Regions from separate parts of the Virgibacillus sp. Bac330 genome, predicted to be linked through region 1. Evidence: a T-box and tRNA genes for the amino acid it is inferred to sense, from the RefSeq annotation. Region 1 holds a T-box; the other holds one or more tRNA genes.
What was found. A T-box is a leader RNA that pairs with one kind of tRNA and senses whether it is charged. The one in region 1 lies ahead of ileS (isoleucine--tRNA ligase), so its partner is inferred to be a tRNA-Ile.
Positions count from the first base shown of each region.

Region 1 (8,811 bases):
CTTCTAATGATTTACCAATCACTTTTTCATTTCTTGCTGCTTCTAAAGCTTTCAACACATCATCACGAACAAGCATAAAATGATCCCATTTTTCAGCTACTTCATTCCATTCATTCATTTCATTTGGTTCCGGCATATCTGTTAACTGAACCCAATCTGCTTCTGTTTCAGGAATATACTCCCACACTTCTTCTGCAGTATGTGGAATGATAGGTGTCAATAACTTGACAATCGCTGTTAAAACTTCATAATAACCTGTTTGAATACTTCGTCTACGCTTATTATCTGCTTGTTCAATGTACAGTATATCTTTAGCAAAATCCAAGTAAAATGAGCTTAAATCAACAGCACAGAAATTATGAATTTGATGGAAGATTGGTGAAAACTCATAGTTGTCATAATTTTTCCTTACGCCGGCTACTAATTTCTTCAACCGATGTAGCATGTATTGATCTACTTCTTCCAAATCAGCATAAGGAACACGATCCGTCGATGGTTGAAAATCACTAAGGTTTGCAAGCATAAACCGAATCGTATTACGAATTTTACGATATGCTTCTGAAATTTGTTTTAAAATGTCATCTGAAATACGAACGTCTGCTTGATAATCTACAGATGAAACCCACAGACGTAAAATATCAGCACCAAGCTGTTTCTGCACTTTAGTAGGTTGGATGACATTTCCTAAAGATTTACTCATTTTACGACCATCACCATCAAGTGCAAAGCCGTGACTAATTACCGATTTATATGGCGTTTTACCTGTTACGGCTACAGAAGTAGATAAGGATGAGTTAAACCATCCACGATACTGATCGCTTCCTTCTAAATATACATCTGCTGGTCGATGATGATCATCTCTACCAATTAATACAGCTTCATGAGAAGAACCAGAGTCAAACCAAACGTCCATAATATCCATTTCCTTTGTAAAAATACCGTTTGGACTATGCTCTGAGGTGAACCCTTTTGGTAATAAATCTTTCGCTTCCCACTCAAACCAAATATTTGACCCATACTCTTTAAACAGTTCGGATACATGGCTGATCGTTTCGTCTGTGATAATTGGTGTACGATCTTCCCCATAAAAAACCGGAATTGGAACACCCCAAGTACGTTGTCTGGATATACACCAATCTTCACGATCTCTTACCATGTTATATAATCTCGTTTCTCCCCACTGTGGGTACCATTGAATATTTTTAATTTCTTCTAAAATAGTTTGGCGAAAATCTTTAATGGACGCAAACCATTGTGACGTTGCCCGAAAAATAGTTGGTTTCTTTGTCCGCCAGTCATGCGGATAAGAATGAGTAATAAATTGTAATTTTAACAAAGACCCAGTTTCTTCTAATTTTTCCGTAATTAGTTTATTTGCTTCATCATAGAAAATCCCAGTAAATCCAGGTGCTTCATCTGTAAACACCCCTTTTTCATCAACAGGGCATAAAGCATCAATACCGTACTTTTTAGCTACATAAAAGTCATCTTCCCCATGACCTGGAGCAGTGTGTACACAGCCTGTTCCGGCATCCGTAGTAACGTGATCACCGAGCATTACAAGCGAGGATCGATCGTAAAACGGATGTTTCGTTAAGATATGTTCCGCTTGCTCACCACGAAATGTTTTTTCTATTTGATAAGCTTCCCACTCTAGCTCTTCAGCTACGGTTTCTAACAATGCATGTGCGATAACATACCTTTCTTTATCTACTGCTACAACAATGTACTCCAATTCTGGATGTAAACTAATTCCTAAGTTAGCAGGAATCGTCCAAGGCGTAGTTGTCCAAATAATCAACTTATCTCCTGCATTTAGCAATCCTTTCCCATCCGTTACTTCAAAGGCAACGTAAATAGATGGAGATCGTTTATCATGGTATTCTATCTCAGCTTCAGCTAAAGCAGACTCCGAAGAAGGTGACCAATAAACCGGCTTAAGTCCTTTATAAATGTAGCCTTTTTTAGCCATCTCTCCAAACACTTTTATTTGTGCTGCTTCATAATCCTTTGTTAACGTAATATATGGATTGTTCCAATCCCCACGAATTCCTAATGTTTTAAATTGATTACGCTGATTATCCAACTGCTTTAATGCATATTCTTCACAGAGCTTACGAAATTCAGCAATGCTTAACGCTTTACGATTGATTTTTTTCTTCTTTGTCAATGCTGTTTCAATAGGTAAACCATGTGTATCCCATCCAGGAACATATGGAGCGTAATAGCCACTCATAGACTTATATCTAATAATAAAATCTTTTAAAATTTTGTTCAATGCATGACCGATATGCAAATCCCCATTCGCATATGGTGGTCCATCATGCAAAATAAACGTTGGGCGTCCTTTTGTCCGTTCCAAGCTTTTTTCATATAGTTTGTTTTCGTCCCACTCTGTTTGTCGGTTTGGTTCTTTATTTGGTAAATTACCACGCATTGGAAACGCGGTTTTCGGCATTAATAATGTATCTTTATATTCCATTATTGCCTTCCTCCTTTAAAGGTGTTGTTATTAAATGCTTAAACGTTAAATTATAAAATCATTCCGTGACCCGTTGTCGAAGAATAATACTAGACAAACTTGGCTTATAAAACCGCGTTTACTTCTATTATAGTTTCTAGAATTTTACTGCTTTATTGTACAAAAAAATCCTCTCAATCCCTCAAGGGACGAGAAGACTCGCGGTACCACCCTTATAAATATGGGAAATCTCTCCATATTCACTCGACATCGATAACGGGAATAACCGGTCATTATTACTATTTGTTCATAACGACAACTCAAGAGTGATTTTCTAAAAGTCCGACTGTATCAGGCTCCCACCATCCGCTGACTCGCTAAATCAGTTCATGCTTTTATACTCTCTCTTTCCATGCTTTGTTTTATTCATTTTTAAGTTTATTATATAATAAGCACTTCATCGAACAGAAAACAGTTCTGTGTATGAATTATATGTAAAAATTAAAAAATCGTCAAGATTTACGTTTCGCTTTCTTCCAATTCAAGATCCTCTCCTAGCTCTGCATCAAATAATTGATCCCAATCATCTGTTTCAATCATATCTAACTGCGCTTCTACAAGCATTTTCAGACGGGTTCGAAATACTTTTGCCTGTTTTTTTAATTCTTCTACATCCATAGAAATACGACGAGACTTTGTTAACGCCTCATTAATAATTCGATCTGCATTTTTTTCTGCCTCTTTAATAATCAACTTAGATTCTTTTGAAGCATTTCCTTTTAGTTCTTCTGCGGTTTCTTGCGCAATTAGAATAGATTTATTAAGCGTCTCCTCAATGTTGGTAAAATGACCTATTTTTTGATTCAATTGATTTACTTGTTCTTGCAGATCGTTTTTTTCTCTTATTACCATTTCATAATCTTTTATCACTTGATCAAGAAATTCATTTACTTCATCTTCATCATAACCTTTCCACTTTTTAGTGAATTCTTTGTTATGAATATCGAGTGGTGTTAATGGCACAATTGCCACCTCCTATTTTACTATATCTCATTTACCATTCACACAATGTACATTGCTATAATAACGGTTTGTTCAAATAAAAATTGAACTTCACTTCATCCATGATCTTTCGTTCACTAATGTTTATTATACACTATTCATTTCAACAAAAACTACTTAATTCCTGCAAAATTTTATAGAAAGCTACACTTATTTCTATATTTAATGGCATAATAAAAGGATTTAGCATAACATCTTACATAGAAATCAAGAGTTTGTATCTCATTTTAATCGTGCTAATGTAATTTTTTGCTTGTCTTTTTTTGATCGGCCTCGCACATGTACTAATTTACTCCTGCCTTTTCCCCGCAATGAAAGGACATCTCCTGCTTGGAGCGTAAATGACACATCATCTACAAGTTTATAATTTACTTTAACCAATAGCTTTTTAATATATTCAGTCGCTTCTTTTCTCGATAAGCGATAAGCTTCCTTCACCACAACATCGAGTCTTAATGAAGAAACAGTTGTTTCTTGTTCCAGCCAAATAGGTTCTCTTATGTTCCATTCATTTAAGGGGCGTTCTTCCAACTTAACAGAGGCATGCTTTATCTTAGTTAAGTGAGACTTTACATAAAGGGCTATTTCTGAAGCAACTACCAATTGAACAAGCCCATTGTCTACAACAATATCCCCTAGTATCTGCCGTTTTAAGCCGAGCGACAGGCAAGCTCCCATTACATCGCGATGGGATAAATGTATGAATTTGTCTGGAAAATGACCTTCAAGTAAGGTTAATCCCGTATCCACTGCTTGTATATCTTCATATAATGGAGCAATCACAGCCCGCTTGCGCTCCGCAAATTTATACCCACCATTAAACAGCAGGTTAACATCACTATCCTTCGTTGAAATAAGCATGGTAACTAGCTGTTGCTCTCGAGGATCAAGGAAGTTAGTCAACTTAGGTTGATACGTTCGTTCTACTTGCTCTTTCCAAGACAGAATCTGATCAATAAAAGCTTCTTCCTCTTTACGAAAATGTTGATATAATTCCATCATCGAAACTCCTAAACAAATATCATAAAAATAGTTCACAAAAAACAGTCGCATTTCCACTTTCAGGTTACATTCACCATTTCAAGTACGCTTAAATTAACATCCAATACAATTGCTGTAAACCACCTTGAGCAAATTTTAAAACAATGATCGCAACAATGGGAGAAAGATCTATCATTCCAAGTGGTGGTATAAATTTACGAAACACTTCTAAATATGGTTCACAAATTTTAGTCAAAACTTCACCGAATGCCGATTCACGAGCGCCTGGAAACCAGGACATGAATATATAAATAATTAATGCAAATGTATAAACCGTAAAAGCCATATTTATTATTTGAAAAATTTCTTGCATGTATCCATTACCATCCTTTACCGTATTCTTCTTCAAGTGTATCTGTAATGGAACCAGTAACATTCACATTATCAGGCGTACATAAGAATGTTTTAGCTCCGAGTTTTTGAATGTCCCCGTTAACAGCATACACCGTTCCACTTAAAAAATCGACGATGCGCATTGCCTGTTGGTTCTCCATGCGTTGTAAATTAATTACCACTGCACGACGGTTCACAATATTATCAGCAATTTCCTGTGCCTCGCTATACGTTCTTGGCTCACATAAAACAACTTTAGAAGTTGGATTATTTACACTTGTAAGATTTACTACGTTTTTATGTTTTTCTTTTGGTAGTGCTTGCTCAGCTTCAAACTGGTCAGCATCTACATATTCGTATTCATATTCATCTTCCATTGTGAAATAATTCTTCAGCTTATTTTTTATACTCATTACCTCACCCCACTAAATTTGTACCAACTCGTATGTGAGTAGCACCTTCTTCCACAGCAATTGTATAATCATTACTCATCCCCATAGACAAAAAGTTACAAGGAGCGTGTATCAAATTTTGCATGTGAATGTCATTGCGTAATGTAGCTAAATGACGAAAAATACTTCTCAATCTTGCCTCATCTTTAATATGTGGCGCCATAGTCATTAAACCAATTACCCGTATTTTGGAATACGTTTTTAATTTTTCAATAAAGGAGAATAATGCTTCAGGACGTACACCATGTTTTGATTCTTCTCCACTAACGTTTACTTGAATAAAGCAGTCAATCTGTTTATTAGCCCGTTTCTCAATTTCTTTCGCTAAAGAAATCCGATCTAACGAATGCAATACATCAATATGGTTAATGACATCTTTCACTTTTCTTGACTGTAACGTTCCAATGAAATGCCAATTCGCTCGATCATGGAAATGGTTATATTTTTCTAAAAAGCCTTCCAAACGGTTTTCTCCCAAATCCGTAATCCCTGCTTGTAGCGTTTCTTCAGTTCGCTCTATTGTAACATATTTCGTCACTGCTATGATGGTAATATCCTCTTTTTTTCGCTGACATGCCTGACAAGCATGCGCAATATTCTTCTGAATTGTTTGTAAATTGCTTGCTACGTCCATTGTTTCTTATTCTCTCCCCTCATGTAGCCATGGTAAAAAGCCAATAAAACCTAACATTCGCCCTGTTTTCCCATGATCTCTGCGATGTGAGAAAAAAAGTGTTTCATCGCGATATGTGCAGTAATTTGTTACATCTATATTATTACGTAATACCCCTGCTTGTAAAAGGATATCCACATTTAATTGTTTCAAATCTAAAAAGTAACGGTTTCCTGCTTTTGTATCCACTACGTTCGCTTTAAACATGGTGGGGATTTGTTTTACTACATGTGCATCCACTTCATAACACATTTTCGAAATGCATGGTCCTACGGTAACAAGTAAATTTTCTATCTCAACTCCATATCGTTGTAACTTTTCGACCATATGCTTGGCCATTTGGTGGACCGTTCCTTTCCATCCAGCATGAGCAATTCCAATAAAAGATGTTACAGGATCATAAAAATATAGTGGGACACAGTCTGCAAAAAAAGCCGTTAACATGATATTAGAGTGATTAGTAATGAGACCGTCAACTCCCTTTATGGCAGAATGATAATTTTGAGCCCCTTTTCCCTTATCTGATGGTTGAACAAAATGAATATTCGTTTGATGTACTTGCTCGCCACATACCCAGTTCTCCAAAGGAAATTGAACATGACGTGCAATACGTTCCCTATTCAATAATACATTCTTTGACAAATCGTCTACATGGAAGCCGACATTTAAGGAAGAATAGCTCCCATCACTAACACCAGCTTTTTTAGTTGTAAATCCAGCTACAATTTTTTTGTTTAATCGTTGCCATTTCTCTATATGTAAATACGTTGTTTGCAATGAATGAAAGACGTCGCTCAATACAGCACCTCCTATAAGTCCTGATCATATTTTATCATACATTGCAATTATTTTTTAACGTCTTATGTTATTTTAACTGTATGAAGGGGTTAAAAAACTTGGCTTGTTGCCAAGTCTTATGGAAAAAGCTTTTTTCTTATACTATAACCAAAAATCTTGTACTTTCCTATAGTGCAAGAAAAACGTTTTCTATTTTAAGTTTATGTGCTTGAATTATAATATAATGCTGGCTTTTCCGCTTCTTTTACAAGAATAACATCGGTACCGATCCGAATTATTTGTTGCCAGTCAATCACTAACTCCTCCGATTTTCCAAATAGACCGCTTTTCTTATCCCTTGGAATAACAATAATAGCAGCTATTTTCCCCAACTTTGTATCTATTTCTAAATCATGTATATGACCAAGTTTCCTTCCGCTATCCATAATAATAACCTCTTTCACTTGCAGTTCCGATAACCTAACCATCTTTCCACCTCTCTCAACATGCTTTTTTTCATCAGTTCTTTGAACAACCTCTGATATTTATATATATGCTAAATCAATGCATTCTTTCTTTATTTCTTATTTAAATCTATACATTTATTACTGAATGAGAATGAAATCTACCACTTGAGAAAGAATTGGTTTATTGCCAAGCCTTTAGGGAAAAAGCTATATCATACAAAAAATAGAAGAGAGCTCAAGTTATCTCTTCTTCTACTTTTTTAATATTATAAAGTTACCGCAAGCCCCTTCATAAGCTGATAATGAGCATCGTTAAATCGCGTCAACAGCAGAATGTTCAAATTGATGAGGAGGACTTTTGGGTTAAACCTTTCTTTTGAACTAACAAATCATCACAGTTCGAAACCTCATTCTCGCTAAAAGAACAGAACAGTTCTATTCAAACATTTCATTGTTCATTTGTTTAATAGCTGCCTTTTCCAACCGAGACACTTGGGCTTGTGAGATTCCTATTTCATCAGCAACTTCCATTTGCGTCTTTCCTTGAAAAAAGCGCTTGTTTAAAATCATTTTTTCTCGATCATTTAATTGGTGCATCCCTTCCTTTAAAGATAATTTGTCCAACCAGGTGGAATCTTTTTCCTTGTCATCACTTATTTGGTCCATGACATAGATAGGATCCCCACCATCATTATATATTGGTTCAAACAAAGATACAGGGTCTTGAATCGCATCTAAAGCAAAAACGACTTCTCCGTGGGGAATCCCCAATTCTGCTGCTATTTCCATTGGAGTTGGTTCTTTTGAAGTCTTGCTTATTAAATTTTCTCTCACCTGCAATGCTTTATACGCAATATCACGTAAGGATCTTGATACACGAATAGGATTATTATCTCGTAAGTATCTTCTGATTTCCCCAATAATCATCGGAACAGCATAAGTGGAAAATCTAACATTATGGGATAAATCAAAATTATCAATGGATTTCATTAATCCGATGCAGCCTACTTGAAATAAATCATCAACGTATTCTCCTCGATTGTTAAACCGCTGTATTACACTTAGAACTAGTCTTAGATTTCCATTTACCAACTCTTCACGAGCAGCTAAATCATCTTCCTCCTGCATTCTTTTAAACAGCTTCCGCATTTCTTCGTTCTTTAATACGGGTAATTTGGATGTATCAACACCACATATTTCAACCTTATGTCTCGTCATTTATGTTCAACCCTCCCAGTTGGTGATGCTGTTCATGGACAGTATCTCCGTAATAGAGGGTTTTTATGCAATGCGTTATCTTAAAATCATGATGAAAAAAACATGAAAACTTACCAGCACAAGGTTAAACCATTTTATTAAATTCTTTTTTTAATCGTCGAATTATTTTTTTCTCCAACCGAGATATATAGGATTGGGAAATTCCTAACATATTGGCTACATCTTTTTGTGTTTTTTCTTCTTCACCAATGAGTCCAAAACGCAATTCCATAATTTGTTTTTCACGAGGGTTAAGCTGTGATAAGGCGTTTTTTAACAAATGTTTAT
Region 1 covers NZ_CP033048.1:2,035,733-2,044,543, forward strand. Annotated here, with positions in the region: gene ileS (isoleucine--tRNA ligase) at 1-2,482, opposite strand, end outside; T-box leader at 2,664-2,883, opposite strand; gene D9780_RS09525 (DivIVA domain-containing protein) at 2,981-3,484, opposite strand; gene D9780_RS09530 (YlmH family RNA-binding protein) at 3,746-4,525, opposite strand; gene D9780_RS09535 (YggT family protein) at 4,614-4,877, opposite strand; gene D9780_RS09540 (cell division protein SepF) at 4,885-5,310, opposite strand; gene D9780_RS09545 (YggS family pyridoxal phosphate-dependent enzyme) at 5,315-5,983, opposite strand; gene pgeF (peptidoglycan editing factor PgeF) at 5,990-6,820, opposite strand; gene D9780_RS09555 (YlmC/YmxH family sporulation protein) at 7,021-7,287, opposite strand; gene sigG (RNA polymerase sporulation sigma factor SigG) at 7,702-8,484, opposite strand; gene sigE (RNA polymerase sporulation sigma factor SigE) at 8,609-8,811, opposite strand, start outside.

Region 2 (8,811 bases), 1.2 Mb from region 1:
GAATTAAACGATCTTTTTCATCAGCAGACATTAAACGATATAAATCTCCAGCCTGTGTATAATGGTCATCACTGTCATACGGTACGCTATCAGCTTCACCATAGACGTCAAATGGTGTTATTTTTGCTGTTGGATCCTCTACTGGACCATTTACACTATTCGGTTCATAGTTTGGCTTAGATCCGCCATTACCATTAACCGTCATGAAGCCATCTCTTTGGTAATGATTGACTTCTGCTTTTGGACGGTTAACTGGAATTTGGTGATGGTTTACACCAAGGCGATAACGGTGTGCATCAGAATATGCAAATAGACGTCCTTGTAGCATTTTATCTGGAGAAGCTTCAATTCCTGGTACAAATTGCCCTGGTGAGAAAGCTGCTTGTTCCACCTCGGCAAAATAGTTTTCTGGATTGCGATTCAAAACCATTCTACCAACCTCAATACGTGGATAATCTTTTTTCGACCATACTTTAGTTACGTCGAAAGGATCCCATTTATACGTTTTCGCATCTTCATAAGGCATGATTTGTACATATAACTTCCATGCTGGAAAATCTTCGTTTGCAATAGCGTTGTGTAAATCTTCTATATGATAATCTGGATTTTCTCCAGCAATCTTCTCTGCTAAAGAAGCCTCAAGCCCTTTTACACCTTGTTCACTAATGAAATGATATTTTATCCAAAAAGCTTCTCCGTCTTTATTAACCCATTTAAATGTATGACTACCGTAGCCATTCATATGTCTGAATGTTGCAGGGATTCCACGATCGCCATGCAAGTAAGTGATTTGGTGAAGTGACTCAGGAGAAAGTGACCAGAAATCCCAAACCATATCTTTGTCTTTTAAATGTGTTTGTGGATTCCGTTTTTGTGTATGAATAAAGTCAGGGAACTTAATTGCATCTCTAATGAAAAATATAGGTGTATTATTGCCAACTAAATCATAATTTCCTTCATTTGTATAAAATTTAACAGAAAAACCACGTGGGTCACGAACTGTGTCGGCAGACCCTAATTCACCTGCTACTGTAGAAAAACGAATAAATAAATCTGTACGTTTACCTGCTTCGCTTAAAAAATCAGCTTTGGTGTATTTGGAAATTTCATCGTTCGTTACTTCGAAGTAGCCATAAGCACCTGCACCTTTAGCATGGACAATACGTTCAGGTATTCTTTCTCTATTAAAATGAGCTAGCTTTTCTAGCAAATGAAAGTCTTGTATAAGAGTAGGACCACGTTGTCCTGCTGTAATAGAATTTTGGTTATCAGCTACTGGCGCACCTGCTGCTGTTGTCATTCGGTTTCTTGTATCCATAATAACTCCTCCTTCTAAGTAATAAATCAGAACTACAATTATATTATAATACAAATTAAACAAAAATCAATATTTATTTATAATTATTTTAAATAAATAGTGTAAACATAGAATTCGGTTAATCTAGGAGCAAAATTGTGGTAAGTTATTGTATAATAATGTTGAAAAATGATAAGGAGTTTTTTTCAAATGACAATAGTAAATGATAAAGAACTATATCGCTTCGTAAATAATGTATCCCTTAACTGGTTCAATAAACCATTCCTTCATAAGGTTAAATTCAATCACCGTTTAAGAACGACAGGTGGGAGATATATTCCTGCTAAAAAAATGATTGAATTAAACCCAAAATACTTGGAAGAGGCAGGAGAACAAGCGTTTATAGGGATTATTAAACATGAACTTTGCCATTATCACTTACATATAGAAGGAAAAGGTTATAAGCATAGCGATCGTGATTTTAAAGAATTAATGTCTGCGACAAATTCTCCAAGGTTTTGTCAGCCATTACCTTCGCAGAGAGAATATAAATATATATATGCTTGTAAAACTTGTCATCAAACGTTTAAACGTCAGCGGAAAATGAATACAAATAAGTATAGATGCGGCAAATGTAAGGGGGAAATAGCTTTAGTAATGGAGAAAGGTATATGAAAGCTTTTGGTGAAGTAAGTATAAACTGAAAAAAACAGGAAAATACTATTGACGATTTTTGTCATTCGTGATACATTAAATGGGCTGTCAATTACATATGAATTCCAATAGAAAAATGACATTATAAAATTTAGTTAATCTATTGACATTTCGTTTGATTTAATGTATTATATTTTTCGTTGCGATTTATTCAACTTATACTATTCCACAGTAGCTCAGTGGTAGAGCAATCGGCTGTTAACCGATCGGTCGTAGGTTCGAATCCTACCTGTGGAGCCAATCACGGAGAAGTACTCAAGTGGCTGAAGAGGCGCCCCTGCTAAGGGTGTAGGTCGCGTAAGCGGCGCGAGGGTTCAAATCCCTCCTTCTCCGCCATTTCATGGCCCGTTGGTCAAGCGGTTAAGACACCGCCCTTTCACGGCGGTAACACGGGTTCGAATCCCGTACGGGTCATTCTAAAAAAATGAAGAGGTCGGGTCCGGTAGTTCAGTTGGTTAGAATGCCTGCCTGTCACGCAGGAGGTCGCGGGTTCGAGTCCCGTCCGGACCGCCATTGTTGGGCTATAGCCAAGCGGTAAGGCATCGGGTTTTGATCCCGTGTATCCTAGGTTCGAATCCTAGTAGCCCAGCCATTTTTATTTTTAATGGAACTTTACAATTTCGCTATTCTTTGTTCTCGTAATAAGACAACAGAGGATTTCTAATCAGAAATAGGAGCCATTAGCTCAGTCGGTAGAGCATCTGACTTTTAATCAGAGGGTCGGAGGTTCGAATCCTCCATGGCTCACCATTACACATTTAAATATTGCGGGTGTGGCGGAATTGGCAGACGCGCTAGACTTAGGATCTAGTGTCTTCGGACGTGGGGGTTCAACTCCCTTCACCCGCATTAAGATATAACTGTTTTCTTTATACTATAGAAGAAACTCGCAACTATCTTATTACAAAACAAGCTGCTGTAAATTTCGTTTTCAGCTCCAAATTAATTGTTAACAGAGAAGGTTATGAATAGTTTGCTTTTGCCTAAGAAGTTGCTACTATAGGGTATAGACTAATTAAAAGTTTATCTTAGTCTTAGTGAAATAAGTTCATTTAGAAGCTGTGATATACAGCCTTTTATTTTCCGCTTCATATATTGCGGTCGTGGCGGAATGGCAGACGCGCTAGGTTGAGGGCCTAGTGGGTGTATAACCCGTGGAGGTTCAAGTCCTCTCGACCGCATCAAAATAAATGAAATATTTTTTTGCGCCCGTAGCTCAATTGGATAGAGCGTTTGACTACGGATCAAGAGGTTAGGGGTTCGACTCCTCTCGGGCGCGCCATATTACGGGAAGTAGCTCAGCTTGGTAGAGCACATGGTTTGGGACCATGGGGTCGCAGGTTCAAATCCTGTCTTCCCGACCATCGCACACTTGATGTGCGGGTGTAGTTTAATGGTAAAACCTCAGCCTTCCAAGCTGATGACGAGGGTTCGATTCCCTTCACCCGCTCCAATTAATTTTATGGGCCTGTAGCTCAGCTGGTTAGAGCGCACGCCTGATAAGCGTGAGGTCGGTGGTTCAAGTCCACTCAGGCCCATTTGCTTGCTATGCTAGGGAGTATGAAGTTTATCGTTTTAATTCAAGGAAATGAAAACTTTAGCATGAAGCTAATTTTCTCTAAAGCTAGCAAGGCAAGATGATCTTATCCTAAAAGAAATGTTGTCCACGAAAATAAATTATATTTTTATTAAAAAAGTGTTGACATTCTGCTCTCTAGGTGATATGATATAAAAGTTGCTTCGTTGAAAGCAACGAAAAAATTTGCTCTTTGAAAACTGAACAAAACAACCAGTATGTCAAGGAAAAAACAAACCCTGTTTTTTCTTAAGAAATAAACTGAGAGAAATCTCAGCAGCTAAGAATGATGAAGAACGGTGTTCATCATCACAAACTTTTATGGAGAGTTTGATCTTGGCTCAGGACGAACGCTGGCGGCGTGCCTAATACATGCAAGTCGAGCGCGGGAAGCAAGCAGATCTCCTTCGGGAGTGACGCTTGTGGAACGAGCGGCGGACGGGTGAGTAACACGTGGGCAACCTACCTGTAAGACTGGGATAACTCCGGGAAACCGGGGCTAATACCGGATGAAACAAAGCGTCGCATGACGCAATGTTAAAAGGCGGCATATGCTGTCACTTACAGATGGGACCGCGGCGCATTAGCTAGTTGGTGAGGTAAAGGCTCACCAAGGCAACGATGCGTAGCCGACCTGAGAGGGTGATCGGCCACACTGGGACTGAGACACGGCCCAGACTCCTACGGGAGGCAGCAGTAGGGAATCTTCCGCAATGGACGAAAGTCTGACGGAGCAACGCCGCGTGAGTGATGAAGGTTTTCGGATCGTAAAACTCTGTTGTTAGGGAAGAACAAGTGCCATTCGAATAGGCTGGCACCTTGACGGTACCTAACCAGAAAGCCCCGGCTAACTACGTGCCAGCAGCCGCGGTAATACGTAGGGGGCAAGCGTTGTCCGGAATTATTGGGCGTAAAGCGCGCGCAGGCGGTCCTTTAAGTCTGATGTGAAAGCCCACGGCTTAACCGTGGAGGGCCATTGGAAACTGGAGGACTTGAGTACAGAAGAGGAGAGTGGAATTCCACGTGTAGCGGTGAAATGCGTAGAGATGTGGAGGAACACCAGTGGCGAAGGCGACTCTCTGGTCTGTAACTGACGCTGAGGTGCGAAAGCGTGGGTAGCGAACAGGATTAGATACCCTGGTAGTCCACGCCGTAAACGATGAGTGCTAGGTGTTAGGGGGTTTCCGCCCCTTAGTGCTGAAGTTAACGCATTAAGCACTCCGCCTGGGGAGTACGGCCGCAAGGCTGAAACTCAAAAGAATTGACGGGGACCCGCACAAGCGGTGGAGCATGTGGTTTAATTCGAAGCAACGCGAAGAACCTTACCAGGTCTTGACATCCTCTGACACCCCTAGAGATAGGGCATTCCCTTCGGGGACAGAGTGACAGGTGGTGCATGGTTGTCGTCAGCTCGTGTCGTGAGATGTTGGGTTAAGTCCCGCAACGAGCGCAACCCTTGATCTTAGTTGCCAGCATTTAGTTGGGCACTCTAAGGTGACTGCCGGTGACAAACCGGAGGAAGGTGGGGATGACGTCAAATCATCATGCCCCTTATGACCTGGGCTACACACGTGCTACAATGGATGGAACAAAGGGCAGCGAAGCCGCGAGGCCAAGCAAATCCCATAAAACCATTCTCAGTTCGGATTGCAGGCTGCAACTCGCCTGCATGAAGCCGGAATCGCTAGTAATCGCGGATCAGCATGCCGCGGTGAATACGTTCCCGGGTCTTGTACACACCGCCCGTCACACCACGAGAGTTGGTAACACCCGAAGTCGGTGAGGTAACCTTTTGGAGCCAGCCGCCGAAGGTGGGACCAATGATTGGGGTGAAGTCGTAACAAGGTAGCCGTATCGGAAGGTGCGGCTGGATCACCTCCTTTCTAAGGAATTATAGAAGGCGGAAGCGTTTGGTTAGCGACGTATGAACTGGACTGACCCAAAGGAGATAAAGGAAACACGATGAACGTAAGTGAATCGATTGTTGACTCATCGTACGGAGGGGAAGGAAGTTGCACTAGTCGCTGAACGCTGGAGCTAGACTATTATACGGAAGACATACTCGGTTGTTTGGTTCAGTTTTGAGAGAGTAAATGCTTGTCTCTCAAGGATGAGATAGAAGGATCTTCTGTTAAAACCCGTCACGTCCTGTGACGAACACAGAAGTCACCACATCCTGTGGAAGCTTGTACCTTGAAAACTAAATAAGAGTAACAACGACATCAAACCAAAAGCGGAAGCGAATGTTTAGCGATGTACAGACTGGACTGACTCGTAGGAGATAAAGGAAACACGATGAACGTAAGTGAATCGATGTTGACTTATCGTACGAAGAGGAAGGAAGTCATGCTAATCGCTATGAGCTGAAGCTAGAAAACCAAAAGCTGAAAAGCAATATGCTTATTCATAGATAAATTTGTAAGATTAGTTAAGTGAATAAGGGCGCACGGTGGATGCCTTGGCACTAGGAGCCGAAGAAGGACGGGACTAACACCGATATGTCCTGGGGAGTCGTAAGTAGACATCGATCCAGGAATTTCCGAATGGGGGAACCCGCTGCTCGTAATGGAGCAGTACTTCTATCTGAATTCATAGGGTAGAAGAGGCATACCCGGGGAACTGAAACATCTCAGTACCCGGAGGAAGAGAAAGCAAACGCGATTTCCCAAGTAGCGGCGAGCGAAACGGAATTAGCCCAAACCAGAAGGCTTGCCTTCTGGGGTTGTAGGACACTCCATTGGAGTTATCAAGAGATTCTTTAGATGAAGCGATCTGGAAAGGTCGGCCAAAGAAGGTAACAGCCCTGTAATCGAAAAAGAATCTCCTCCGGAGTGGATCCTGAGTACGGCGGAACACGAGGAATTCCGTCGGAATCCGGGAGGACCATCTCCCAAGGCTAAATACTCCCTAGTGACCGATAGTGAACCAGTACCGTGAGGGAAAGGTGAAAAGCACCCCGGAAGGGGAGTGAAATAGAACCTGAAACCGTGTGCCTACAAGTAGTCGAAGCCCGTTAATGGGTGACGGCGTACCTTTTGTAGAATGGACCGGCGAGTTACGATCGTATGCAAGGTTAAGTGGAAGACACGGAGCCGTAGCGAAAGCGAGTCTGAATAGGGCGAATATAGTATGCGGTCGTAGACCCGAAACCGTGTGATCTACCCATGTCCAGGGTGAAGGTCAGGTAACACTGACTGGAGGCCCGAACCCACGTATGTTGAAAAATGCGGGGATGAGGTGTGGGTAGGGGTGAAATGCCAATCGAACACGGAGATAGCTGGTTCTCTCCGAAATAGCTTTAGGGCTAGCCTCAAGGAAAGAGTACTGGAGGTAGAGCACTGATTGAACTAGGGGCCCTCATCGGGTTACCGAATTCAGTCAAACTCCGAATGCCAGCTACTTATCCTTGGGAGTCAGACTATGGGTGATAAGGTTCATAGTCGAAAGGGAAACAGCCCAGACCGCCAGCTAAGGTCCCAAAGTATACGTTAAGTGGAAAAGGATGTGGAGTTGCCCAGACAACCAGGATGTTGGCTTAGAAGCAGCCACCATTTAAAGAGTGCGTAATAGCTCACTGGTCGAGTGACTCTGCGCCGAAAATGTACCGGGGCTAAACGTATCACCGAAGCTGCGGATTGTTCTTACGAACAATGGTAGGAGAGCGTTCTAAGTGCTGTGAAGTCAGATCGTGAGGACTGGTGGAGCGCTTAGAAGTGAGAATGCCGGTATGAGTAGCGAAAAAAGAGTGAGAATCTCTTTCACCGAATGCCTAAGGTTTCCTGAGGAAGGCTCGTCCTCTCAGGGTTAGTCGGGACCTAAGCCGAGGCCGAAAGGCGTAGGCGATGGACAACAGGTAGATATTCCTGTACCACCTCATGAACGTTTGAACGATGGGGGGACGCAGTAGGATAAGGAATGCGCACCGATGGACGTGTGCGCCCAAGCAGTGAGAAAGTCGGATAGGCAAATCCGTTCGACAATTTCAAGCTGTGATGGGGAGGGAAATAGAGTACCGAAGTTCCGGATTTCACACTGCCAAGAAAAGCCTCTAGTGAGTTCATAGGTGCCCGTACCGCAAACCGACACAGGTAGGCGAGGAGAGAATCCTAAGGTGAGCGGGAGAACTCTCGTTAAGGAACTCGGCAAAATGACCCCGTAACTTCGGGAGAAGGGGTGCTCCTTTAAGGAGGAGCCGCAGTGAATAGGCCCAAGCGACTGTTTAGCAAAAACACAGGTCTCTGCGAAGCCGAAAGGCGAAGTATAGGGGCTGACACCTGCCCGGTGCTGGAAGGTTAAGGGGAAGCGTTAGCACTTCGGTGCGAAGCGTAGAACCGAAGCCCCAGTAAACGGCGGCCGTAACTATAACGGTCCTAAGGTAGCGAAATTCCTTGTCGGGTAAGTTCCGACCCGCACGAAAGGTGCAACGACTTGGGCACTGTCTCAACGAGAGACCCGGTGAAATTATACTATGCGTGAAGATGCGCATTACCCGCGACAGGACGGAAAGACCCCGTGGAGCTTTACTGTAGCCTGATATTGAATGTTGGTACAGCTTGTACAGGATAGGTGGGAGCCATCGAAGCGTGAGCGCTAGCTTACGTGGAGGCAACCGTGGGATACCACCCTGGCTGTACGAACCTTCTAACCCAGGGCCGTAATCCGGTCCGGAGACAGTGTCAGGCGGGCAGTTTGACTGGGGCGGTCGCCTCCCAAAAGGTAACGGAGGCGCCCAAAGGTTCCCTCAGAATGGTTGGAAATCATTCGCAGAGTGTAAAGGCAGAAGGGAGCTTGACTGCGAGACCTACAAGTCGAGCAGGGACGAAAGTCGGGCTTAGTGATCCGGTGGTTCCGCATGGAAGGGCCATCGCTCAACGGATAAAAGCTACCCCGGGGATAACAGGCTTATCTCCCCCAAGAGTTCACATCGACGGGGAGGTTTGGCACCTCGATGTCGGCTCATCGCATCCTGGGGCTGTAGTCGGTCCCAAGGGTTGGGCTGTTCGCCCATTAAAGCGGTACGCGAGCTGGGTTCAGAACGTCGTGAGACAGTTCGGTCCCTATCCGTCGTGGGCGCAGGAGGTTTGAGAGGAGCTGTCCTTAGTACGAGAGGACCGGGATGGACACACCGCTGGTGTACCAGTTGTTCCGCCAGGAGCATAGCTGGGTAGCTACGTGTGGCAGGGATAAGTGCTGAAAGCATCTAAGCATGAAGCCCCCCTCAAGA
Region 2 covers NZ_CP033048.1:3,218,775-3,227,585, reverse strand. Annotated here, with positions in the region: gene D9780_RS15020 (catalase) at 1-1,318, opposite strand, end outside; gene D9780_RS15015 (SprT family protein) at 1,508-1,972, shown strand; tRNA gene D9780_RS15010 (tRNA-Asn) at 2,177-2,251, shown strand; tRNA gene D9780_RS15005 (tRNA-Ser) at 2,257-2,347, shown strand; tRNA gene D9780_RS15000 (tRNA-Glu) at 2,354-2,425, shown strand; tRNA gene D9780_RS14995 (tRNA-Asp) at 2,448-2,524, shown strand; tRNA gene D9780_RS14990 (tRNA-Gln) at 2,529-2,603, shown strand; tRNA gene D9780_RS14985 (tRNA-Lys) at 2,686-2,761, shown strand; tRNA gene D9780_RS14980 (tRNA-Leu) at 2,779-2,860, shown strand; tRNA gene D9780_RS14975 (tRNA-Leu) at 3,109-3,192, shown strand; tRNA gene D9780_RS14970 (tRNA-Arg) at 3,217-3,293, shown strand; tRNA gene D9780_RS14965 (tRNA-Pro) at 3,299-3,375, shown strand; tRNA gene D9780_RS14960 (tRNA-Gly) at 3,391-3,464, shown strand; tRNA gene D9780_RS14955 (tRNA-Ile) at 3,476-3,549, shown strand; rRNA gene D9780_RS14950 (16S ribosomal RNA) at 3,906-5,470, shown strand; rRNA gene D9780_RS14945 (23S ribosomal RNA) at 6,014-8,811, shown strand, end outside.
Region 2: it has a tRNA-Ile gene. The T-box ahead of ileS (isoleucine--tRNA ligase) is inferred to sense a tRNA for this amino acid. The anticodon was not compared.